Regions from separate parts of the Streptococcus sp. SCPM-O-B-15304 (M98) genome, predicted to be linked through region 3. Evidence: predicted binding sites of a transcription regulator. Region 3 holds the regulator's gene; each other region holds the start of a gene.
What was found. The regulator Rex, encoded in region 3, represses fermentation and respiration genes when NADH is low (regulators of the CRP and FNR family bind a similar motif). The targets are predictions, from matches to a motif close to TTGTGAANTANTTCACAA.

Region 1 (4,614 bases), on a different contig from region 3:
TGGGATAGCAATACGTAGACCTTGAAGAGCAAGGGCAAAGTAGTGAGCGCGTTCAACAGCAGCAATGTTTCCTTCTTTAGCAGCAGCATCTGCAGTGTGAACCAAACCAACTGAGATTGTACGAACGATCATAGTCAAGAAAAGTCCAGCTACGGCAAGAGGGATTGCAGTTGCAGTTGCGACTGCGATACCTTCAGTAGTAAAGTTACCACCTTTGATCATGATGATTGCAGCAGCAACAGAGGCAAGGGCAGCGTCAGGAGCTACGGCAGCTCCGATGTTAGCCCAACCAAGGGCAATCATTTGAAGTGATCCACCAAGCATAACCCCTGCTTCGAGGTTACCAGTTACAAGACCGATGAGGGTACATGCAACGATTGGTTGATGGAATTGGAATTGGTCGAGGATACCTTCAAGACCTGCGAAGAAGGCAACAACTACAACCAAGATAGCAGAAATGAATGAAATATCTGACATGGTTTTATTCCTTTTCTATTTAATGTTAATTATTGAACGTTAGCTTTGCTAATCAAGTCAAACAAATCTTTTTTAGTGTCGTTTGGTACTTTACGTACGTCAAATTCAACACCAAGATCACGCATTTTTTCAAATGTAGCAACGTCGTCTTTGTCCATTGACAATACGTTGTTGACCATTGTTTTACCAGTTGAGTGAGCCATTGATCCAACGTTAAGAGTCTTGATTGGCACACCGCCTTCGATAGCACGAAGAGCATCTTGAGGTGTTTCAAACAAGATAAGGGCGTGTGTCTCACCAAAACGAGGGTCTTTTGCAACCTCAATCAATTTTTTGATTGGTACAACGTTAGCCTTCACTCCGTTAGGAGCTGCTTGTTTGATCAATTCTTTACGAAGGTCGTCATTTGCTACGTTATCTGAAGCAACAATGATACGGTCTGCTTTTGAATCTGGTGTCCAAGCAGTTGCGACTTGTCCGTGAAGAAGACGTGTGTCAAGACGAGCAAGATTGATTTTCAATTTACCGTCTCCGATAACAGTTCCTTCTGGAATAGCAGCTTGGGCAACTGGAGCAGCTGCAGCAGTTGCAACTTCCTCAGCTGGGTTTAGCTCTTCTGGAAGAGCCTTGATACCATCTTTGGCTTCTTTAATGATGTTCGCAGCGACTTTATCCACTCCAGCAGCAGCGTCCATCAGGCGCTCTGTGTAGGCTTGGATCAACATCGGCAAGTTAAGTCCAGTGATGATGGCAAATTTACGTTCAGGGTTTTCTCCCATTACGCGGCTAGCTTGGTTAAATGGAGAACCACTCCAAAGGTCAGCCAAGACTAGAACCTCATCTTCTGCGTCAAATGCAGCCACAGCATTGTTGAACTTGGCGTATAAATCATCTGGACCTTCGTTTGGCATAAAGGTTACAACTTGAACCTTTTCTTGTTCACCAAAGATCATAGATCCTGACTGATGAATACCCGCGGCAAATTCACCGTGGCTCGCAATAATGATTCCGATACTCATTATTGTCATTCCTCCTTATAAAATGTTTGACTTGTAGTTTAAGAAAACTTTAAGACTCCTTAAGTATAAATCGATTTCAGAAAAAAAGCAACTAATTATAATAAAGAGTGAAAAAAATCTCAAATCCCCATCTTTACAAATATTGATATATCAATTTTTTATAAAATCGTCTATAAAATGGTAAAAAAATTTAATATAAAAAAGCAGAGGGACTAGAAAGTTTACGTCAGTAGTGCTCTTGGGTGTCTAAAAAATGCCCCAAGTTCAATTAGTTGTCGTGTCAAAATTTTATTACAAAAAAACGAGGTGGAATCTTCTGTCCCGACCTCGTTTTGGCATTTATTATTTATCTTAGTGAGTAAAGTCTAGAACCATACGACCTTGGATGGTACCGGCAGCCATTTCATCAAAGACAGCAATGGCATCTTCGACAGGGCGTTTTTGAACGATTGGTACAACCAGACCTTCAGCACCAAATTGGAAAGCTTCTTCCAAATCTTTACGTGTTCCAACGAGAGAACCGATGACCTGAATACCATCAAGAACTGTTTTAACGATGCTTAGATCCATCATTTCTGAAGGGAGCCCGACAGCTACTACACGACCGCCTGCACGAACAGAGTCAACTGCTTGGTTGAAGGCAACTTTTGATACAGCTGTTACGACAGCTGAGTGAGCCCCACCGTTTGTTTTTTCTTTGATAAGGCCTGGGACATCTTCGACTTCAAGACCATTAATCACGATATCAGCACCAACTTCTTTAGCTAGGGCAAGTTTATCGTTGTTAATATCTACTGCGATAACGTGAGCGTTAAATACTTTTTTAGCGTATTGAACAGCTAAGTTACCAAGTCCTCCAGCACCATAGAGTACAACCCATTGGCCTGGTTCAACTTTTGCTTCTTTGATAGCCTTGTAGGTAGTAACACCGGCACAAGTAATTGAAGAAGCTTGGGCTGGATCGAGACCTTCTGGAACCTTAACGGCATAATCTGCAGTTACGATACATTGTTCTGCCATACCACCATCTACTGAGTAGCCAGCATTTTTTACTGTACGGCAAAGAGTTTCGCGCCCAGTTGTACAGTATTCACACATACCACAGCCTTCAAAAAACCAAGCTACGCTGACACGGTCGCCAACTTTGAGACTTTTAACATCAGGGGCGATTTCTTTTACGATACCGATACCTTCGTGACCGAGAACGCGTCCTGGAACTTTACCAAAGTCACCATGGGCAACGTGGAGGTCAGTGTGGCAGACACCACAGTACTCAACTTCTACAAGAGCTTCCCCTGTTTCGAGTGGACGGAGAACTTTTTCTTCAATAGCAACACCAGTGCCTTCTGGATTTACAACAACAGCTTTCATAGCTATCCTCCTTGATTAGTCGTTGAGGTGCAGAGGAAAAGGGGCTTGGCTTGAGAAGATTTCAAGTGAAGTCGAATTTGAACTGCCCTCTTATTTACTTATATGTGAAGTATATCACGATGTTTACTATAGTACAATGGTTTTGAGGTAAAAAACTATGTAATCGCTTAACCGGTTGATAAGACTGTGAAAATTGAACAAGTAAGATTGATGCATTGGCGAGTAAATAACTATAAATGCTAGAAAAGTTGACTTTAGATCGCCTCTTTAAGATTTTCAGCAAATTTTCTGAGTTCCTTATTGAGGGGATTTTGGTATAATATAGAAAGCAATTATCGTTTCTAGTATTCTAGTAAGAGAAGTTAGAGTGAGAGGTATCTATGTCCCCTTCTATCAAGTTATTGAAAAATCGTTATCTAAAAAATATCAAAGAAAATCCAGAACTCTACATTGGTATTGAGTTGGAGTTTCCTATCGTACATACGAAAGGGAAACCTACAGATATTGAAGTCAGCAAGAATTTGATGCGCTTTTTGGTGGATGCTCTCAGTCTGAAAGTTGAAAAGGAGGACCAGGATGGCAATCCAATACAACTTGTAGAACCAAAAAGTCAGGATCGGATTCTGTTTGAGGTTTCTTACACGACCTTGGAGTTTGCCTTTGGCAGAGCCCAGAAAATCCAAGAGGTCCAAGGTCGATTTCAAGCTTATATGAAGGTCATTCAGGAAAAACTAGGCGAAAAGGATCATGCTATCCAGGGTTGGGGGATTCACCCGAACTGGGATAGTAATGACAATCGACCTGTGGCCTATCCACGCTACCAGATGCTGATGGATTATCTGCGTATGGGGAGTCGCCAAGAGAGTGCGCATTTACATGACTTTCCACAATATGGAGCCTTTATCTGTGGGAGTCAAGTTCAGTTGGATGTTTCAAAATCTAACTACCTACGTGTCATCAATGCTTTCACTCAGCTTGAGGCAGCCAAAGCTTATCTGTTTGCCAATTCTGAGTTTTCGGGAGCAGAATGGGATACTTTGATTTCACGAGATATTTTTTGGGAAAATTCCATGCATGGAATTTATCCAGAGAATGTCGGTGTCAATTCAAAACTCTTCAAAGATGAGGATGATTTCTTTGATTTTCTAGACCACTCTGCGATTTTTACAGCAGAACGTTATGGGGAAACCTACTATTTTTCTCCAATTCGGGCTAGAGATTACTTAGATACTGATGAGATTACTGCCTATACTCTAAATGGAAAAGAAACTCTGCTTGTTCCTCAAGAGAAGGATTTCCAAACGCACCGTAGTTACCAATTCCAAGACTTAACAACTCGAGGAACGGTCGAATTTCGTAGTGTTTGTACACAGCCACTAGATCGAACCTTTTCTTCGGCAGCCTTTCATTTAGGCTTGCTGGTAAATCTAGACAAGCTTGAAATTTACCTAGAAACAGCTCCTTTCTTTGAAATATTTGGTCGTGACTACAAGTCTTTGAGAAGACAATTTTCAAAGAAACACCTCACAGATGAAGAAACAGCTGGGATTGTCCAGTTCTCAAAAGACTTGCTAGCTATAGCAGAGCAAGGTCTTAAGATGAGAGATCAGCAAGAAATGACCTATTTAGAGCCTTTGAAAGAAAAATTGACTCTATAATTTTCTTATAAAGGGAGAATTTTCTGAAAAATCATGTTATAATGGATGAGACTATAGATAAAGGATAGAGATTTATGACATTAGTTTAT
Region 2 (4,614 bases), on a different contig from region 3:
AGATCATTTCTTCTTTTCAATTCTATTTTCGATTTCAATGATCACCATTGCTGCAGAATTGAACATCGTAGCAGAAGCACCTTTCTTCTTTACTTGGTTTACAACTGCTATCGGAGAATTTGCTTCACTCATTGTTGGTGCTATTCTTATCGGAAAAATCGGTAAGCGACTTGATTTGACTAGATAATGAAATCACATCAAGTATTCATGAAAAGGTCTGAACTCTGTTCAGTCTTTTTCTTTTTCTATAGCCCCAGACTCTCAACAAAAGTGGTATAATAAAGAAAAAAGGAATTATTTTAATATGTATAGTTATCGTATTTCAGTTTTTGAAGTCCTTTGGAAACATCAGGTCATTAGATTTTTGTTAATTTTTTTAGCACTATTTTATTTCTATCTTTTTTTCCAAAGAGTTAAGACATCCTTAAAAAGTGGTGGGAGTATGTTGGATCCTTTTCATATTGCAAAGGGAAGATTATACATTCACACGATTATTCTTTTTAGAAAAAGGATTGTTCCTCTAGCTGAAATTAGACAGATTGATATTGATTACGTTCGAGGGAGAAGAATGAATGGGGACAGGTATCATCTGTACTTTACAAGGAAAGATGGAAAATCTTTTACTTTTCATTTTGGAAAAAGCAAAAGAAACGAGGAGTTAGTGAAAAATCTTGCCAATGTGGCCAAGAAGTGCCATATTAAAATCTATTATTATTATTAAGAGTCGATTTCTGTTGTCACTTGTGACAATTGTCAAAGCCAGGAGAGTAGCTAATATGAATCAACTACAAGTAATAAGAGAAGATAAACAACTAAGAATTTTATTGATGCAAGAATGCGATATTCTCTTTTATGACCAGTTGAAAGAGGTTGAATTTTCTCAGAACAACGAAGTTTATTCTCTTTCGCCCATAGCTTTTGCTAAAGACGGTAGTGGGGGAGAATATGTAATTCTTGAGGATGAGAGTATCGGCTTTATAGGGAGTGAAGGCCAAGTTGGGAGAGTGGCAGAAAGCCTTGATGACCTGCTTACCTTCTTACTTCATGCTGGTTCTATCTCTGATTTTTCTTGTCGTTTGCTCTACAAAAACAAGGAATTGTTGGCAAAATTTTGTCAAGGATTTACCAACAAAATACGAGAAAACTATCAGTCAAAAGGTGAAGATTGGGATAAAGTGAGAACTGGACTTGCACAAAAGTTGGGACTCGAATTTCACCCTGAGAAACTGCAAGAGTTAGCCTTAAAATTTTATCAATCAGCCATAAGAACCCCTCTTTTCACTTGTAAATATGTTCATGCTGAGGATGAATATGTTTGTGATTCTATTTTGTCCGATATTATCGGCTTGTGGGTTTCAGAGCTGGTAGGATTGACTGCAGAAGAAATTGAAGCTTTTGCTAACATTCAAATGTAAAGAAAAAAATTTATTCCACTTAAAATATTTTATGTTATAATATTAATGATTATATTTTAAGGGGTTTATATGAGTTCGTCAGAATTTATTTCAAAGATTGATTATTATTGCCATAAGAAAGAGAGTCTATTTGACCAAAGCAAGTTTAAATATGCCATTCGCTCGATGTTTGCAGGTGCTTTCTTAACCTTTAGTACAGCCGCTGGGGCTATCGGTGCTGATCTACTAAATAGCATCGTTCCTAGTGCTGGCTATTTTCTTTTTCCCTTTGTGTTTGCTTGGGGACTGGTTTACATTGTATTTTTAAATGCTGAATTGGTCACATCAAACATGATGTACCTGACAGCTGGAACATTCTTGAAGAAGATTGATTGGAAGAAAGCCTTTATTATCTTAGTCTATTGTGCCTTTTTCAACTTAGTTGGAGCTATCTTAGCAGGTTGGTGCTTTGCTAATTCATCTGCATTTTCACATCTAACACACGACAGTTATCTAGCAAAGATTGTTGCTAAGAAGTTAGCACGACCTAGTGATTTGGTATTGTTGGAGGGGATTTTGGCAAATATGTTTGTAAATATTGCCATTCTATCTTCTATTTTGGTTAAGGATAGCAATGCCAAACTCTGGATTATCTTGTCAGGTATTTCTATGTTTGTTTTCTTGTCAAATGAGCACATTGCAGCTAACTTTTCATCCTTTAGCATTATTAAATTTAGTATTGTTTCTGACCAAATTGCTAACTTTGACATTCCAAATATCCTACGCCATTGGGGAGTTACCTTTATCGCTAACTTGATTGGTGGAGGATTCTTGATAGGATTACCATACGCTTATCTTAATAAAAATGAAGAGACTTATGTTGATTAGTACAAGCTTTTGAAAATATAATGAAAATCGATAATAGAGGAGGTCGGGACTAAAAATCCAGACCTCGATTTTTTTGGCTAAAGAACCTTTTGATAAAAACGTTATTTTCTCTGTCTATAAATTCAAACATATTATTAGTGCATGGATTTTAGCTGAAAACTAAAGAAACTTTTTTGTAAATTCAATATTGATTAAAACAAAAACATATATTAAATATATAGAATAGAGGATTTAAAAATAAAGGGTTGAAAACATTAAAGATATTGATAAAAAGCAAATGGAAACGATTGCTAAAAGTGATAAAAATATTGTAAATAGAATTAAGAAAGCCTTCCCATAATTTCGATTTTATGTTATAATATTCACAAATAAAAGTTTTAGGAGTTTATATGGTTTCTTCAGAATTTATCTCAAAAATTGAATTTGCTTGTAAGAAAAAGGAAAGTCTTTACAGTCAAAGTAAATTCAAGTATGCTATCCGTTCAATGTTTGCTGGTGCATTCTTAACATTTAGTACAGCAGCTGGTGCAGTTGGAGCCGACTTGATTAATAAGATTGCTCCTGGTAGTGGACGATTCCTCTTCCCATTTGTTTTCGCTTGGGGATTGGCTTACATTGTCTTCTTGAATGCTGAGTTAGTAACATCTAACATGATGTTCTTGACAGCTGGTAGCTTTTTGAAAAAAATTAGCTGGAGAAAAACAGCTGAAATTCTTCTATACTGTACTTTCTTCAACTTAATCGGTGCTCTTATAGCAGGTTGGGGATTCGCCCATTCAGCAGCTTATGCAAACCTTACCCATGATAGCTTTATTTCTGGAGTTGTGGAGATGAAGTTGGGCCGTTCAAATGAACTTATCTTGCTTGAAGCTATCTTGGCTAATGTCTTTGTAAATATCGCGATTCTTTCATTCGTTTTAGTTAAGGATGGTGGAGCTAAACTTTGGTTGGTTCTATCAGCCATTTACATGTTTGTATTCTTAACAAACGAGCACATCGCCGCAAACTTTGCATCATTTGCTATTGTGAAGTTCAGTGTTGCTGCAGATACAATTGCTAACTTTGGTATTGGTAATATCCTTCGTCACTGGGGTGTAACCTTCATCGGTAACCTTATCGGTGGTGGTCTCTTGATTGGTTTACCATACGCCTTCCTTAACAAAAATGAAGACACATACGTAGATTAAAAGTTGGATAGATTCCAACTTTTTCTTTTTGTTTATCCATGCTATAATGAAAGTAGAATAGATAAATTTAGAGGAATAACATGAACGAGATTAAATGTCCAAATTGTGGCGAAGTATTTACAGTCAATGAAAGCCAATATGCAGAACTGCTTTCTCAAGTTCGCACTGCAGAGTTTGATAAGGAATTGCATGACAGAATAAAACAAGAGTTGTCTCTGGTTGAGCAAAAGGCTTTGAATGAGCAACAGACCAAACTAGCTCAAAAAGACCAAGAAATAGCTCAACTCCAAAGCCAAATCCAAAACTTTGATACAGAAAAAGAATTGGCCAAAAAAGAAGTCGAGCAATCAACTAGTCAGGCTCTCCTAGCCAAGGACAAGGAAGTACTAGCTTTGGAGAACCAGCTAGCTACCTTGCGCTTAGAGCATGAAAATCAACTACAAAAAACACTATCTGATTTAGAGAAAGAACGTGATCAGGTCAAAAACCAGCTCCTTTTACAAGAAAAAGAAAATGAGTTGTCTATAGCCTCTGTAAAACAAAATTATGAAGCCCAGCTAAAGGCAGCCAGTGAGCAGGTTGAATTCTACAAGAATTTCAAGGCACAACAATCAACCAAGGCAATCGGTGAAAGTTTGGAACACTATGCTGAGAGTGAGTTCAACAAGGTTCGTAGCTTTGCCTTCCCCAATGCCTACTTCGAAAAGGACAACAAGGTTTCAGCACGTGGTTCTAAAGGGGACTTTATCTTCCGTGATTTTGATGAAAACGGGTTAGAATTCATTTCCATTATGTTTGAGATGAAAAATGAAGCAGACGGGACAGAGAAGAAGCATAAGAATGCCGATTTCTACAAGGAATTAGACAAAGACCGCCGCGAGAAGAACTGTGAGTATGCTGTATTAGTATCGATGTTAGAAGCCGATAACGACTACTTCAATACAGGGATTGTCGATGTTAGCCACGAGTATGAGAAGATGTATGTCATTCGTCCCCAGTTCTTTATCCATTTGATTGGACTCTTGCGCAATGCTGCACTGAATTCTCTCAAATACAAGCAGGAATTGGCGCTTGTTCGTGAACAAAATATTGATATCACTCATTTTGAAGAAGACTTAGACGCCTTCAAAGTAGCCTTTGCTAAG
Region 3 (4,614 bases):
GAAGATTCGCTCTTGCCAAGGGAACGCTTGGTGACAGAAGGAGTAGAGAGTTTGAGCAATCAGGAATTACTAGCCATTTTATTACGAACAGGAACTCGTCAATCTACCGTTTTTGAAATTGCACAGAAAGTATTGTCTCAATTGAACAGTTTAACTGAGTTAAAAAAAATGACCTTGCAAGAACTGCAGAGTTTATCAGGTATCGGTAGAGTGAAGGCTATTGAACTGCAAGCAATGATTGAGCTTGGAAGTCGTATTCACAAACATGAAACCATTGAGGCAGAGAGCATTCTTAGTAGTCAAAGACTGGCTAAAAAGATGCAACAAGAATTGGGAGATAAAAAACAAGAGCACCTAGTGGCGCTCTATCTGAATACACAAAATCAAATTATTCATCAGCAAACCATTTTTATTGGATCTGCTACTAGAAGTATTGCGGAACCAAGAGAAATTCTTCACTATGCCTTAAAGCATATGGCTACATCCGTGATTCTTGTTCATAATCATCCATCTGGTGCTGTTATGCCTAGTAGAAATGATGACCATGTTACGAAACTTGTTAAAGAAGCCTGCGAATTAATGGGTTTGGTCTTATTGGACCATCTCATTGTTTCACATTCCGATTATTTTAGTTACCGTGAGAAGACGGACTTGATATAGGTTTATTTTTTAAATTTTAGGGGACCCTGATCAATCTCTTGTAAAGCATAGGATTCTACTTGAGTCATATCTATGACAGGAAGTGGAGCTAATGTAGGGACTAGCAATTTTTCTTGCACGATAAAATCAACAATAGCATTAAAATCTTTTATTTTATAATACCTTTTTTTATGGATGAGGATATCCCTGTAAAAACCGACCGATGAGCGAAATTTACCTTTTAATTTAGCATCTGTTTTTTTACAAAATGGTTTTGCCTTTTTAGACCACTCTTTGAGTTGCTTTTGTTTTTCTTTTTGAGATAGTTTATCAAGATTCTCTTTATCCTTAGAAAATGCTTGATAGCTTTCGGCTGTTAAAAGTCTGTATAGATTAGAAAGTTGAAAATAAACTTCTATTTCCTTGCTCTTAAGAAAAGTGAAAATATTAGCTTCTAAATCTCTCAAAATATCATGAGTAGAAGGTGTTTTAAGTTCATTCACGATTTAATAACCTATTAGTAGCTTTAGAGTTCATTGACGACATAGTCGAAAAGTGTTTTATCTTTGGGGCGATTTTCAAAGAGAAATTCTGGATGCCATTGAACACCGAGGAAAGGGAAACCATCCGTTGTTGTAACAGCCTCGATAATTCCATCTTTAGGATCATGAGCTACAACCTTTAGATTTGGAGCTAGGTCCTTAATACTCTGATGGTGGAAAGAGTTGATATGGGAGATTTCTCCATAGATATCTCGAAGAATAGTATCAGGCTCGGTGACTAAACGTTGAGTTGTATACTCGGCTGAAGTATCCTGCCAATGGTCTTCAATATCTTGATAAAGAGATCCTCCCATAGCCACATTAAAGAGCTGGGTGCCTCGACAAACAGAAAAAATGGGTTTCTTCTGTTTAATGGCTTCTTTTATAAGAGCTAGCTCAAAAATATCTCTCTGAAGGTGGTAGTCATCGCTATCGATCTTTTTAGGCTCACCATAGAACTTTGGATCGACATTTTGTCCACCAGTTAAAATGAGTTTATCAATCAAGCCAATGTAGTAACTAGCCATTTCTTGATCACCAATTGGTAGGATAATGGGAATTCCCCCAGCTTCCTTGACTCCTTCAACAAAGCCTTTCGCAGCATAGCTCATCATAAGCTCATCATCAGGATGAGCTTTTTCGTTTCCTGTAATCCCAATAACTGGTTTTTTCATAAATGCTTTCGCTTTCTAATCCTCTTTTCTCATGAAATAGAGGAGAGTTTGCAATTCACTAGTTAAATCTACATACTGAGCTACCACATCTTTTGGTAGTTGGAGATGAACGGGTGAAAAGCTTAAAATTCCTTTAATACCTGCTTCGACAAGGAGATTAGCTACTTCTTGTGATTTGACACTCGGAACTGTTAAGATTGCAGTTTTAACATCTGCATTCTTTATTTTATCCTTGATTTGGGAAATTCCATAAATTGGGATTCCATCAGGAGTTTTTGTCCCAACTTCAGGATGATCATCCAAATCAAAAGCCATAATGATTTTCATTTTGTTTCGTTCGTGGAAACGGTAGTGAAGGAGAGCGTGCCCCATATTACCAATACCCACCAACATAACATTTGTAATAGAATTATCATTTAGAAGATCAGCAAAAAACGTCATTAGTTTTTTGACATCGTAGCCAAATCCACGGCGACCAAGTTCACCAAAGTAGGAAAAATCTCGTCTAACAGTAGCAGAGTCAATACCAATGGCCTCGGCAATTTGTTTTGAGTTGGCTCTTTCAATTTTTTCTGCATGAAATCTTTTAAAGATACGATAATAAAGAGAAAGTCTCTTTGCTGTTGCTTTTGGAATAGCAGACTGTTTTTCTTTCACAAAATCACAACCTTTCTAAATACTATTTTATAGAAAGATTGTGAAAAAATCAACAAAAACAAGAAAAAACTAAGAAAAATCTTAGCTTATCTTCGTAAAATCATAGTGAGATAGAAAACGATAGAGATTTCCCAGAAGCCCCTGATAGATTTCTTTTTCATTATAGGTCAGAGAAGTAATGACAGTAGTATCTGGAAGAGTCACACAACCTGAAAGTGATAGCATGAGTGCTTCATAATCTTCGTATTCTAAAACGCGATCGACTTGATAGGTGTCTTTGTAAGTTAATCGAAACATAATTGCCTTCTATCTTTCGCTTTTAGTAAAGACATCACGTTCAACAAGACTATCCATCAAGAAGTAAAATTTCTCTTGGTGGATATGAGTTTCTTCTGACTTAAAGATATCGACTAAACGTAGACCAAATTTATCAGTGATGTTGATTTTTGCACCTGTTAAGTCTTTGTTGATGATAATCTTAAGTTGGAAACCTTCCCCACTATTTGGAACTTTTTCAAGAAGACGTGTTAGTTCATAGTTACCAACCTTAGTTTCAAAAAAAGTGTTATCTTTTAGAGTGAACTTTTTGACGGTTGGGCTAAGTGTGTAATCATAACGGCAATTTTTAAGACTAATGGTTTTTTCGAATGCCATTGAGTTAACCTCCAATGATTTCTTTTAGAGTTTGTGCGAGAGTGATTATTTCTTGCTCTGTATTTTGAGGTGAAATGCTGACGCGAACGGATTCGTGTAAGCGAGGAGAGTCTTCACCGTAGAAAGCCTGAAGAACATGACTAACCTGAACGACACCTGCAGTACAAGCAGAGCCAGTTGAAATAGAAATACCTTCAAGATCTAGACGAAGGAGTAGTAGATCATTACGTTGACCTGGGAATCCAATATTAAGGACATAAGGTAGCTGGTCTTTCCCTTGATTGAGATAATAGTCTGTGTCAGCCATTTCCTTTAAGAATGTTTCTTTTAGTTTTTGAACCTTTTTAAAGTTTTGTTCTTGGTTTTCAAGATCATCCTTTAGAGCTGCTACCATTCCCACAATGGCAGGAAGATTTTCTGTTCCTGCTCTTTTTTTCTGCTCTTGATCGCCACCATGAAGGTAGGAGTCAAAATCTGTAGATGCAGCATAGAGAAAACCAACTCCTTTTGGACCATAAAATTTGTGTGCAGAAGCGCTAAGAAAATCAATTCCCAATTTTTCGGGAAGAATCTCAAATTTACCAACTGCCTGAACCGCATCGACATGATAGACGGCTGGATGATTTTTTAGAACTTCACCAATTTTAGCAATAGGTAAAAGTGTACCAGTTTCATTGTTTGCAAACATAGTAGAAACAAGAATGGTATCTTCACGCAGTGCATTTTTGACTTGGTCTGCAGTGATTTCTTGATGTTCAGGATGTAAAATAGTCACTTCAAAACCGAAATTTTCAACCAAGTATTTGATGGGTTCTAGAACAGCATGGTGCTCAATCGCAGTAGTGATAATGTGCTTTCCACGATTTTGATGGCGAAGGCAGTAGCCGATGATAGCAGTATTATTGCTTTCAGTACCACCAGTGGTAAAAAATATATGTTGTGGCTTTGTTCCTAGTAAACTTGCAAGTTCTTGACGAGCTTCTCGTAATAGTTTACCTGCTTGGCGCCCATGGCCATGAATACTAGAAGGGTTGCCATAAGTTTCTTGCATGACTTGAGTCATTGCTGAGATAGCTACTGAAGACATCGGAGTCGTTGCAGCATTATCCAAATAAATCAAAAACTCACCTAATTTCTATTTAAATAGTGGACTAACTGGTTTTCTTTCATGAATACGAACCATAGCATCACCAATCAATTCACTAGCAGTGATGTATTGTACGTTTTTAGGTTTTCTACTTTCTGTCACAACAGAATCTGTAACCAAGATCTCCTTGATATTTGTTGCATCTAATAACTCTGCAGCACCGTTAACGAATAGTCCATGACTTGAAACTGCATAGATTTCAGTTGCGCCGTCACGTTCTAAGATTTTAGCAGCTTCAGAGAAGGTACGGCCAGTATTCAGAATGTCATCGATTAAGATTGCTTTCTTACCTTCAACCTCC
Region 4 (4,614 bases), on a different contig from region 3:
ATCTCGAATTTCTCCAATGATTAAAAGATCTGGACGATGTCGTAGGGAAAGTTTGATCAAGTTCTCATAGTTAAGTCCGATAGCTTCATTGAGCTGTAATTGTAGCATTGCTTCTTGCTTAATCTCAACCGGATCTTCAATAGACATGACCTGTTGTCCCTTAAACAATGACTTGGCTAATTCATGCATCAAAGTAGTTTTACCACTTCCTACGGGGCCTGCAAAAAGATAAAGTCCGCGTTGCCTAAAGCCATTTTCCAGTTCCATAAGATTCTGAAACCAGAAGCGCAACTCTTGTTCTTGATCATGCAAAAGTCGGATTACTAGACTCTCATGACCACGATAATCTCCCACCGTCGATAAACGTAATGAAGAAACCTTGTCTCCATGCTGATAATCACAGGAACCAAGCTGACTACGGCGTTTTTCTCCAACGTTCATCCCCGCAACAAATTTAAAGTGACTAATGACAGCCCCCAACTTTTCAAAGTCATAGGTGTTAATCAAATGTCTCTCATCTCCAACTCGCATATGTAGCTCGTAAATCTTTTCTTTAGGAATAAAATAGATGTCCTGAGCTCCCTGTTTTTTGGCCAGTGTAATCAATTCTTGTGCAAGTATTTGTACCATATCTTCCTCCTCATTCTTATTATTCGAAGAAAATATCAAAAAAGAAGAAACAACTTCATTAAAAAGTTGTTTCTTCTTTTTTTATGCGACAAGTACGGTGGATTTCTAAACCAGTCTGCTTTTCGTACCCAGGTCTAAATTTTTCATCAGGAATGACTTGACCATCTTCCAACAAAGCCAAGGAATGATATTGCTGAAGAAATTCATCGCATTCTTCACACCAGCGTTTATCTTCTGGATCCCAAAAAATAGTCATCAAGTCTCCTCTACTTTTGTAAAGGGGAATCTCCTTTTCTAACTCAAACCAACAAGACTTATAATATTTCAAAGCATCATAATAGTTATCAAATTTTTTGCTCGCAATGACGTCGTCTTCCCAGCCTTCTATAAACCACCACGGTTCAAAATCTCCGTACATTTTTATAACTCGATACATAGTTTAACTTCCTTTGTACCGTATATTATAGCGAAATTTTGAGAACAATGAAAGAATTTTGCTCATTTTCACGAATTATATAACATTTTCAAAAAATCCAGCTATTCAAAAACGAATAACTGGATTTAAAAACAAGATTAGCCTTCTGAAATATCGTTTTCAATAATCACTTTAATCGCATGATGATCGGCGGCCTTACTAAATACTTCATAGGCCTTTTCTATTTCACTAAGTTTGAAATAATGAGTTACCAATTTTTCAGGTTCAATTTTATGACTTTCTAAGGCTTTCAAAAGCTGAGGAGTTGTATTGGTAGAAACCAATCCAGTAGTAACATTAATGTTACGAATCCAAAGAGTGTCCAAATCAAACTGAACTGGTTTACCATGCACACCACAGTTGGCTACTGTTCCGTCTACACCGATAATCTTTTGACAGAGATCAAACGTTGCAGGAATTCCTACCGCCTCAATAGCGACATCTACACCTCGACCATCTGTCAAATCATAAATTTCTTGAATTGCTTTTTCAGGGTCTGAAGAATTAATCTTATGAGTAGCACCGAAAGAAACTGCAGTATCCAAGCGATTATCGTCTAGGTCCACCATAATCAATTTAGCTGGAGAATAGAATTGTGCCGTCAAGAGAGCTGCCAATCCAACTGGCCCTGAACCAACGATAGCTACACTACAACCAGGCTCAACTTTCCCTTTTAAGACACCAATTTCATAGCCAGTTGGCAAGATATCAGATAACATAACCAAAGCTTCATCAGACAAGTCAGCTGGAGTATGATAAAGAGTATTATCAGCATGAGGCACACGAAGATATTCTGCTTGCATACCGTCAATCAAATGTCCAAAAATCCATCCACCCTCGTCTTCACAGTGAGCATAGATTCCTTTTTTACAATAGTAACACTTGCCACATGCACAAACGCAAGAAATCAAAACCTTATCACCCTTTTTGAAGTTTGAAACTCCTGCTCCGACTTCCTCTACAATACCAATTCCTTCATGTCCTAGGATAGTTCCACTCTTACAAGCAGGAACATCCCCTTTAATAATATGAAGGTCTGTACCACAAATAGTAGTCTTAACGATACGCACAATAGCATCTGTTGGCTTACGAATAACTGGTTTGTCAACATCAACAAATGACGCAAGGCCTGGTTTAACGTAAGTATAAGCTTTCATAAGCAATCCTCCGCTTTTTTATTTGTATTATTTATATCATGATTGTAAGCCTTTCCGATACAAAAATCAAGTAATTTGTGAAATAAATAACAAATTTATTTAAAAAAAGAAGAAACGAAAATCGTTTCTACTTTTTAGATTATGCTTGATAACGTTTTTCACCATCTAGATAAGTTGCTACTAATTCCAAATCTTTATCTAACACGATAAAGTCTGCATCGTAGCCTTCACGAATTTGTCCACAGACGTCATCGATATGAACTGATTTAGCTGGATTTAGACTAGCCATCATGACTGCTTCATGAGGATTTGCGATTCCCCACTCAACGACATTTTTCAAACCATCTTTAAGTTTGAGAATGGAACCTGCCAAGTTACCTGTAGATTTAAGGCGAGCAGTCCCATTTGCAACTACAACTGGAAATTCGCCTAACATATAATCGCCATCTTGCAAACCACCTGCTGTCATACAGTCAGTGATAAGGGCAATATTTTCAGTTCCTTTTTGTTTAAGAAGAATTTCGCAAGCCTTAGGATCCACGTGATGACCATCACAAATCAATTCTGCATAAGTGTGTGGTAATTCATACATCGCACCAACCATACCAAGTTCGCGGTGTGTTAAGCCACGCATTCCATTATAGGCATGAACCCAAACACTAGCCCCGGCATCAACAGCTTTTTTAGCTTCATCAAATGTAGCATTAGAGTGACCAAGAGCAACAGTTACACCTTCACCAGTAATAGTACGTACAAAGTCCTCAACCCCATCACGTTCAGGTGCAAGAGCAATTTTATTAAGAAGACCATTAGCAGCCTTCTGCCATGCACGAAACTCATCCATACGAGGATCTTTCATGTAAGCAGGGTTTTGAGCTCCTTTAAATTCCTCAGTAAAATATGGCCCTTCAAAATAGATACCACGAATCTTAGCACCAGATGCTTCTTGATAGCGTGCACCAATGTTTTCAGTAACAGCCAGCAATTGTTCGTATGATGAAGTTAGTGTAGTTGGTAGGAAACTAGTAACACCTGTACTAAGAAGACCTTCACTCATCGTATGAAGAGTTCCTTCAATATTATTATCCATGACATCCACACCACCAAAACCGTGAATGTGTGTATCAACGAGACCAGGTGCGATGCTATAACCAGAATAATCTAAAATTTCAGCATCCTCAGAAATCTCTTCAACATGCTTACCAAACTTGCCATCAATAAGTTCCAAATAACCTCCACGACGAATACCATGTGGATAGAAAAATTGATCAGCTTTAATATACTTAGGCATAATGATAACCTCCTTAAGAAATAATCTACTATTTATTATGTCAATTACATTATAAACCTTTCAAAACAATTTGTAAATGGTATAGACCTTTTTTAGTGAAATTTTAATAAATTATTCAACAAAAAAGACAAGGTCTAAAAACCTTGTCTTTAATACTATACCGGCGGCCGGGGTCGAACCGGCACGTCCTTGCGGACACTGGATTTTGAGTCTAATATTATTAGTTTTAAATCTCAGAAATATTGATTTTATAAGCTTTTTTTCCATAATATTTTTTAAAACTTAGTATCACTTCCAAAGTTTAGATACTTTTTAGTAACTATAAAATGCTAGAAAGTATACTCCTTATTAAAAAGAGTTTTGGACTAGTTTTGTGCAATTTTATTACCCATATCCGTAATAAGAGAGGCTAAATTAATTGCCTTTAATGATTGTAGAAATTGGTTGTGAATATCATTAGACACATAACCAGCTAGCAAAATATGCTCAGCCATGTCATATTGCTTAATCAAGAGAATCTTATCATGTTTTTCATTAAATAAAATCGCACTAATTGCTGTATTAAAGACTGGAAAACGAAAACTCGCACATTGTGAACAATAAGGAATATCTCCCTCATCTTTTAAAAATTTTTTCTCCAAAGGATGCCCACATTCGGGACAACAAGTCATTGTTTTGTCAAATATAGAAGCCTCTTTTTTAAAGTTCTTAAAAGTAATTTTACCAGTAAAATCGAGACCACGCAAGACATTGAAATAAATCAAGACTTTATTTAAAATTTATCTTATGATATACTAAACTTATCAGCTATTGGTTCTGAAAAAGTGTCTGCCACAGTTTTACTACAAATTCTCATGACTTGTGCCAAGATTTATAAAAAACGGATAGCTATAATAGCTCTTAGAGCAAAAACATGACATATAGGAGGTTAAAGACATGTCATACTTTTATCTTTTTATCGCCATTGTAGGAGAGATATTGGGAACTAACCTTTTGAAATTATCAGACGGTTTTACAAAGCCTATTCCAACCGTTTCTGCCCTACTTAGCTATGGCGTTTG

Region 1: a site for Rex is predicted at 2,970-2,987, ahead of adhP (alcohol dehydrogenase AdhP). Genes of this name have one in related genera too.
Region 2: a site for Rex is predicted at 2,633-2,650, ahead of AC3E7H_RS02375 (formate/nitrite transporter family protein). Genes of this name have one in related genera too.
Region 4: a site for Rex is predicted at 2,338-2,355, ahead of AC3E7H_RS09170 (zinc-dependent alcohol dehydrogenase family protein). Genes of this name have one in related genera too.

What each region holds. Positions count from the first base shown of each region.
Region 1 covers NZ_JBYQGQ010000007.1:22,017-26,630, forward strand. The annotation lists gene AC3E7H_RS05565 (PTS mannose/fructose/sorbose transporter subunit IIC) at 1-477, opposite strand, end outside; gene AC3E7H_RS05570 (PTS sugar transporter subunit IIB) at 507-1,496, opposite strand; gene adhP (alcohol dehydrogenase AdhP) at 1,848-2,867, opposite strand; gene AC3E7H_RS05580 (glutamate-cysteine ligase family protein) at 3,248-4,525, shown strand; gene thrC (threonine synthase) at 4,600-4,614, shown strand, end outside.
Region 2 covers NZ_JBYQGQ010000003.1:16,685-21,298, reverse strand. The annotation lists gene AC3E7H_RS02395 (QueT transporter family protein) at 1-187, shown strand, start outside; gene AC3E7H_RS02390 (hypothetical protein) at 305-721, shown strand; gene AC3E7H_RS02385 (hypothetical protein) at 777-1,415, shown strand; gene AC3E7H_RS02380 (formate/nitrite transporter family protein) at 1,485-2,282, shown strand; gene AC3E7H_RS02375 (formate/nitrite transporter family protein) at 2,672-3,469, shown strand; gene AC3E7H_RS02370 (DUF2130 domain-containing protein) at 3,550-4,614, shown strand, end outside.
Region 3 covers NZ_JBYQGQ010000008.1:6,506-11,119, forward strand. The annotation lists gene radC (RadC family protein) at 1-660, shown strand, start outside; gene AC3E7H_RS06100 (hypothetical protein) at 663-1,142, opposite strand; gene AC3E7H_RS06105 (gamma-glutamyl-gamma-aminobutyrate hydrolase family protein) at 1,166-1,855, opposite strand; gene AC3E7H_RS06110 (redox-sensing transcriptional repressor Rex) at 1,871-2,512, opposite strand; gene AC3E7H_RS06115 (DUF4649 family protein) at 2,594-2,809, opposite strand; gene AC3E7H_RS06120 (DUF1831 domain-containing protein) at 2,819-3,166, opposite strand; gene AC3E7H_RS06125 (cysteine desulfurase family protein) at 3,171-4,286, opposite strand; gene AC3E7H_RS06130 (ribose-phosphate diphosphokinase) at 4,302-4,614, opposite strand, start outside.
Region 4 covers NZ_JBYQGQ010000017.1:5,146-9,759, reverse strand. The annotation lists gene comGA (competence type IV pilus ATPase ComGA) at 1-630, opposite strand, end outside; gene AC3E7H_RS09175 (DUF1033 family protein) at 689-1,066, opposite strand; gene AC3E7H_RS09170 (zinc-dependent alcohol dehydrogenase family protein) at 1,204-2,262, opposite strand; gene nagA (N-acetylglucosamine-6-phosphate deacetylase) at 2,402-3,553, opposite strand; gene AC3E7H_RS09160 (hypothetical protein) at 3,919-4,317, opposite strand; gene AC3E7H_RS09155 (DMT family transporter) at 4,490-4,614, shown strand, end outside.